DNA from 2 places in the Chromohalobacter canadensis genome. Region 1 is predicted to be linked to the other one. Evidence: predicted binding sites of a transcription regulator. Region 1 holds the regulator's gene; the other holds the start of a gene.
What was found. The regulator FliA, encoded in region 1, starts transcription of late flagellar genes. The targets are predictions, from matches to a motif close to CTAAAGTTNNNNNNNNNNCNGCCGATA.
Positions count from the first base shown of each region.

Region 2: the regulator FliA is predicted to act here: its motif matches at 1,597-1,623, upstream of SR908_RS03280 (putative motility protein).

Region 1 covers NZ_CP140151.1:192,300-195,709, forward strand. Annotated here, with positions in the region: gene pqiB (intermembrane transport protein PqiB) at 1-474, shown strand, start outside; gene SR908_RS00955 (PqiC family protein) at 471-1,121, shown strand; gene SR908_RS00960 (RNA polymerase sigma factor FliA) at 1,221-1,919, opposite strand; gene SR908_RS00965 (flagellar protein FlhE) at 2,054-2,485, opposite strand; gene SR908_RS00970 (hypothetical protein) at 2,482-2,919, opposite strand; gene flhF (flagellar biosynthesis protein FlhF) at 2,927-3,410, opposite strand, start outside.
Region 2 covers NZ_CP140151.1:675,562-678,971, forward strand. Annotated here, with positions in the region: gene SR908_RS03270 (HpcH/HpaI aldolase family protein) at 1-625, shown strand, start outside; gene SR908_RS03275 (hypothetical protein) at 682-1,293, shown strand; gene SR908_RS03280 (putative motility protein) at 1,346-1,549, opposite strand; gene SR908_RS03285 (hypothetical protein) at 1,812-2,105, shown strand; gene pepN (aminopeptidase N) at 2,190-3,410, opposite strand, start outside.

The sequences.
Region 1 (3,410 bases):
CATGACGATCCCGAGCCTTACGAGCCGCTCACCTTCGAGGGCAAGAAGGTCTTCCCGACGACCACCGGTAGCCTGGCGCAGATCGAGGATAAGGTCTCGAACCTGCTGGATAAACTCAACGACGTGCAGATTGAGCCCGTCCTCGACTCACTGAACGAGACGCTGGCGACCACGCAGAACACGATGCGGCAAGTCAACGAGATCGCCGATTCGGTGGATGCACTGCTCGACGATCCAGCCACGCGCGAGCTGCCCGGCAATCTCAACAAGACGCTGCGCCAGACCCGCGACACGCTGGAGGGCTTCTCTCCCGACTCACAGGGTTACCGTGAACTCAACGATACGCTCTCGCGTCTCGAGTCACTGATGCGCGACCTGCAACCCGTGGCGCGCACGCTAAGCGAGAAGCCCAACGCACTGATCTTCGACAGCGAAGACGCCCCAGACCCGCAACCGAGGGCCCCACGCCAATGACCGAGATGACCTTCACTCATACTCGACGCCCGACATGCCCGGTGCGGTTTCTCGCCGCCGCCGGGCTGGGACTGTGCATGTCGATGCTGGTCGGCTGTGCCGGACAAAGCATCGACGAGTCGCGCTATACGCTCCCCAGTGAAACGCAAAACGTCGACGTCGCCAGCGACTTCAAGGGCAGTGTCTCGCTCGCGCCGCCACGCATGGCGAGCTACCTGAAGGATGATGGCATCGTCATGCAACTCGATGACATTCGTATCCATCAGGCACGCCACCATCTATGGGCCGAACCCCTTGATCGTCAACTGCAGGAACGCATGCGCCAGCATCTCAGCCAGGCCTTGCCCAACGCCGACGTGCTACGTAGCGGTCAATCCTCCGAGGCATCTACACCGGCGCTGCATGTCCAGCTCGACGTCGACCGTTTCCAGGGTCGCGACGACGGCATGGCCGTGGTCGACGGACAGTGGCGTATCCGTGACGACAACGACCGCACATTGTCGCGCGAATCCTTTGAGATAGAGCGCCCGCTGGAGGACGATGGCTATCCTGCGCTGGTAAGGGCGCTGGGCTCGGCTTGGGATACCCTTGGCGATCGTTTGGTCGATGCCTTGGTGGAGGTGGCCGACGCGGCGGAGACGAACTGACACGGCGCTTTATGAAGCCAGGTCACATGGTCGCAACCGCGACGGACGGTCATGCTACAGCCGTTACCTGTGACCGCCGCGGATGAGGAAGAGTGAGCCTCAGGCCGCGAACCGACCTCTGAGACGTGCCACCGCTTGGCTATGCAATTGGCATACCCGCGATTCGCTGACACCGAGCACGGCGCCGATTTCCTTGAGGTTGAGCTCTTCCTGGTAATAAAGCCCCAGCAATAGCTTTTCACGTTCGGGGAGTTGTTCGATGGCCTCGACCAAATGGGTGCGCGCATCGCCTTTCAGCAATGCATCGAGCGGGGTCGCTGGCGCGGTCTCTCCCGCCGGCGGTTCGCCGAGTTCGGACACGACCTCGTCGAATCCCAGCAGGTAACCGTTATTGGCATCCAGCAGCAGCTGATGATATTCCTCGACGCTCATATCCAGAGCACTGGCGATCTCGCGCTCGTCCGGGGAACGTCCTAACGACTGCTCTAGCTTGTGTACCGCCTGATCCAGCGCCCGCACGCTGCGCCGCACGCTGCGCGGCATCCAGTCGCGACTGCGCAGTTCATCGATCATCGCGCCGCGCACGCGCTGATTGGCGAAGGTGGAAAAACTCGCCCCTTGGGCGGTATCGAAGCGTTCCAGCGCATCGAGTAATCCCACCATGCCGGCTTGAATCAAATCATCGAGTTCGACACTGGCCGGTAAGCGTACTTGCAATGCCAGCGCATGACGCCGTACGAGCGGCATGTATTGCTCCAGCAGTGCGCGTTGGTCGATTTTGCCCTGTGCCGTATACATCTCTATCGCCTCGGATGTTCGGGTCGACGCTCGACGCGACGCCCGCTGACATTATCGAGCTTCCGGGCCGCCAGCCAAGGCCGGAATAACCCCCGCTTGATGAGCCTTTTCCCGAATTCGTCTTCACCGCTCTCTCAGCGGTAATTCACGATCAGTTGCAAGTCCTCGATACGCACGCTTGCACTCGGCGCGTTCCGAGAGGCAGTCCGCCGAAAGCGCAGTACAAAAGGTCCTTCAGCTGAAAGCCCCTCCAATGCCTGCGTACCCCCGCGACGCGTCGCCATTTCGACACAGCGACGCGGATGACACAGCCATGCCCGCACATCGTTTGGCCCCTTCGTGGCATAACGCCAGGACACCCGCGTGATAAGGCCATCGCCGACCGTGTGAGACTCAGGTGGACGCAGAGGCTCCGTACGCTCATCACGTCCCGGTGTCGTCAGCAGCGGCCCACGCGGCAGCGTCACCGCCCAACTGCCGGCTTCGACGGCTTTCGCCAACGGTGCCATGCTCAGCGTGGCACCTAACGCCACCAGCAATGCCAGGACGCAACCCAGCGATTTCATGACCCACGCTCGCTCGACGGGAGCGTCTGCGCCAGCCACTCGGCGGGGTCGACGACAAGCTCGACCGCCAGGAAGCGGCGCGCCGTGTCCACCAAGTTGCCAAGCGGCATATCGCCCGCGCTGGCCGGATCGCGTATCACCAGTAGACGTGGCAGGCGTTCGCGCTGCGACCATTGTTTGAGTTCGCGATAAGCACGCTGCAGGCCTTCCGCGCCGGAGGCGACCCAGATGCCCCAGTGCGGCGAGGAGCGCTGAGCAGTGGTGACGTCGCCGACGGCGAGTGGCAAGGTCTCCCAGGCAAGGCCGCTGAGTGACGCAAGGCGTTCACAGGTCGCCGTCACCGCCTGAGGAGTCGGATGACCGATCGTCACCAGAGCCGCCTTGTCGCGCCGCTGATTCGCATAAGCGCGCAATCCCGCCGCTTGATCACTCATCGTCACCTCAAGCTGCCTGTGAGAGCGCCGCATGCGCCGTTAGCAAGTGCATCAACCCGTGCAGCAGGGTATCGGGGCTGCGTCGCTTTCGCTCACCGGCGAGACGTTTTACCACCGGGCGCGTATCCACCGCCCAGCCGTCCTCGCTCAAGTCCATACGTAGCGCCAGAGCTGCCAGTTGCGCTGCCAGGTAGACGCGTAGCTCGCAATCCAGGGGTGCCGACGCCCCCAGCTGTTGCCACGCCGAGCGCATCAACCGCGACAGATCGTCCTGTTCGAGCTGGCGATACACGAAAGCGCGCATGTCGATATCCAGCGCATCGCCTCCATGCCCCAGCCAGTGATAGACACCCCGCCGACGCCCGCTCTCGGAATCATGACTCGTCGCAATCCACAGTTGCAGGTTGTCAGCATCGGTCTCGGCCAAGGCCACGGGCAAACGCGACAACGTCACGCGTCGCGCACGGCCACGCAGGCGGCAGGTGTGCTGG
Region 2 (3,410 bases), 480 kb from region 1:
CAACACGGTACCTACGATACTTGGCCAATTGCAGGCGGTTGCCGCCTATCCCTGCGCCCCGGTCGTGCGTGCCGTCAGCCATGACCCCGCCCTGATCAAGCAACTGCTCGACATCGGCACCCAGACGCTGATGATCCCCATGGTCGACACCGCCGAGCAGGCAGCCCAATTGGTCGCCGCCACACGTTACCCGCCGCAGGGATTTCGTGGCGTCGGCGGTGGTCTGACACGTGCCACGCGCTGGGGCGAGGTGGAAGACTACATGACAACGGCCCATGAAGAGTTGTGCCTGATCGTGCAGGTGGAGTCCCGCAGCGGGGTCGACAACGCCGACGCTATCGCCGCCACCCCCGGCGTCGACGCCGTGTTCGTCGGCCCCTTCGATCTATCCACCGACATCGGGCATATCGGCAATCCCAATCATCCCGAGGTCCAGGCGATGATTCGACACACCCTGGATGCAACCCGCGCTGCCGGAAAGGCCGCCGGCATCTTGGCTCCCGTCGAGGAGGACGCCAAACGCTATGCCGACTGGGGATTCGATTTCATCGCTGTGGGCATCGACATCAGCCTGTTGCGACAGGCCGCCAAGGAGACCGTGGCACGCTACAAGGGTGATAAGTAGGCTGATACGGTGTGAACGCTCGCTATCACGCTCGCTACCACACAAGGAATCCAAGCATGAAACGGATATTCATCGCGACTGCCATTATGGCCGTATTTGGAGGCGCCATATCGCTTGCGGCTTGCACACCCGAGCCCCGCGAAACGCCGCCTACCCCGGCCAACGAAGAAACCACGGACTTCACGCTGGCGCCCTACTCCGTCAGGCTGCGCGCCTACGCCTCGCTTGAGCGCATCACCGCGCCACAATCGGGCTACTTCGATACCGGCAGCTGGCAGATCGCGGATGATGCACCGGGCGAGCGTCTGATCACGCTGGCACTACCGGGCTCCAACGACATCACGGCCGCGCACTGGCGTCTGGGCACGAGCCAAGACGCCAAAGCGGTCTCCAACTGCCTGAAACTGCCACCCAACGGTCACTCACAGCCCACGGTGCACATCGATGACCATGACTTCCAGGCCTTCACGCTCAACGACGCCGGCATGAGCCACTTTCAGCAGGCTACGGGCTACCGAGCCGTGATCGACGATACCTGCTATGCCATCGACCTAATCGTCAACGGCACCCGCGGCGAGGTCTACGATCCCCCGCGCGAGCCACCGTTTTCTTCCGATCACGCCATGCAGCGTCTGCGTGAGATCAACGACGGGCTCTCACTGCAATGAAAAATGCCGCGACGCTAGGCGCCACGGCATTCTTGACCAGCCTATCCTAGGCTCAGGCGTAGGTATTGACTTGCGTACCCACGGTGCCGGTCGTCGCCAGAGACTGCTGGGGGGAAACCGACTCCATCAATTGCGACACGTGTGACGCCTGATTGTTGAGCGACTCCTTGAGCAGGCCCATCTGAGACTGTTGATCGGCGTTATGCTGTTGCAACGCCATCGCAGTTCCCACGGCTGCGTTCACGGATGAGTCCATGAAGCTTCTCCCTTCAAGTGAATGAAATGCGCTTTACGCCCTCTAGTTATCGGCTAGGGCGCAACAAACTTGCATCGCCCACGACCAACAGCCAACACATGGCACTTTCAGCATGCAAGAAGAGAAGCATAAAGGCCACCCCGTCGTAAGTCGCCCCTGCCATCCTGGCGCCTTGCCGCTTAGAATGACGGGCCCACAGCCATGCGCTCGACAGCACAAGGACGAGACGCTCACCTAAGCACGCTCACAAAAAGGATGTGACATGCAGATCGACAGATTCTTTCACTGGCTCGGCGAGTTCCTCGGCGACGCCTTGCGCGTGGTCGTCGACGCGCTCTCCACCCTGTTCGCGGGACTCTGGGTCGCGATCGACCGTTTCTTCGACGGCCTCGCCCGCTCGCTGGGCGTCAATCCCTCGCTCATCAACCTGGTGGTGCTGATCATCGGCGTGTGGATGCTCTACAAAGGGATTCGTGCGCTTGTCCGGCGCGCCTTCGTCGCCGGTATCGTATGGCTGTTCCTCGGCTTGCTGGTGCTCGGCTGGCTCATTCGTTGAAGCGTTTTGCTGCAACGGCCCCACATGAAAACGCCGCTGCCCAGGCAGCGGCGTTTTAGCGTCACGTTCCTGCAAAGTCGGTTATCAGGCCTCGGCCAGCGCCCGTTCAACCATTTCGAAGACGTTGGGCGAGAGTTCCTCGGCACGAATGCGCTCGAGCTCGGCCTTCATCAGCGCCTGACGCTGCTCGTCGAAACGCTGCCAACGCGTCAACGGCGTGATGATGCGCGCGGCGATCTCAGGATTGAGGCTGTTGAGCTCGATCACCACATCCGCCAGTAGGCGATAGCCCTCGCCGTCGAGTCGGTGGAAGTTGATACGGTTCTGCGCCGCGAACGCGCCGATCAACGCACGCACCTTGTTGGGGTTCTTGAGCGAGAACAGCGGATGCGCCATCAAGTATTTGACGCGTTCCAGCACATCCTCCTGCGGGCGCGTGACCTGGATGGTGAACCACTGATTCATTACCAGCGGATCATGCGCCCATTTCTCGCCGAACGCCTTGAGCGCCGGCTCGGCGATGTCACTGCGTGAGCTGTGCACCAGCATCGTCAAGGCCGCACGCACGTCGGTCATGTTGTGCTCGGCATCGACCTGCGCCTCGGCCAGTGCCACGCCCTCGTCGTCCTCGATGCTCATCAAGTATTCGAGCGCCACATTCTTCACCCGACGCCGTGCGATCTGATCCGGCTCCGGTGCGTAGGGCTCATCGCTGCGGTGGGCTTCATGGATGGCCAGGAATTCGTCGCGCAGGGCCGTGGCAAGCGACTGCTTGACGAAGACGCGCGCGGCGTGGATGGCATCTACGTCGACCATCGGCTGCTGCTCGGCGATGTAGGCCTCCGAGGGTAACGTCAGCATCTCGGCGAGCACCGCCTTGTCATCGGTCTCGGTGGTCAAAAGGCGCCGATACGCGTCGATGACGCGGCTATCCATGACCTTTTCAACCCCGTTGCGATGCGCCGCGATGAGGTCGTCGAGGGCCAGCATCGTCAGCCGCTGCCCTGCGTCCCAGCGGTTGAAATCGTCCGCGTCATGGGTGAGCAGGAACGACAGCTCCTCGCGCGAATACGGATAGCGCAGGTAGACCGGCGCCGAGAAACCGCGCAGCAGCGACGGCGTCGGCGCCTCGTCGATGCCGGTGAAGACATACGTCTGTTCAGTGTCGCGCAGATGCAGCACCGTCTCATGGCCCAGCGACTCACCGTCCAGCGTCAATGCCATGTCGTTCCCGGACTTGGTGCCCACCAGCCCCATGCGTACCGGAATGTGCAGCGGTTGCTTCTCCGCCTGACCGGGGGTGGG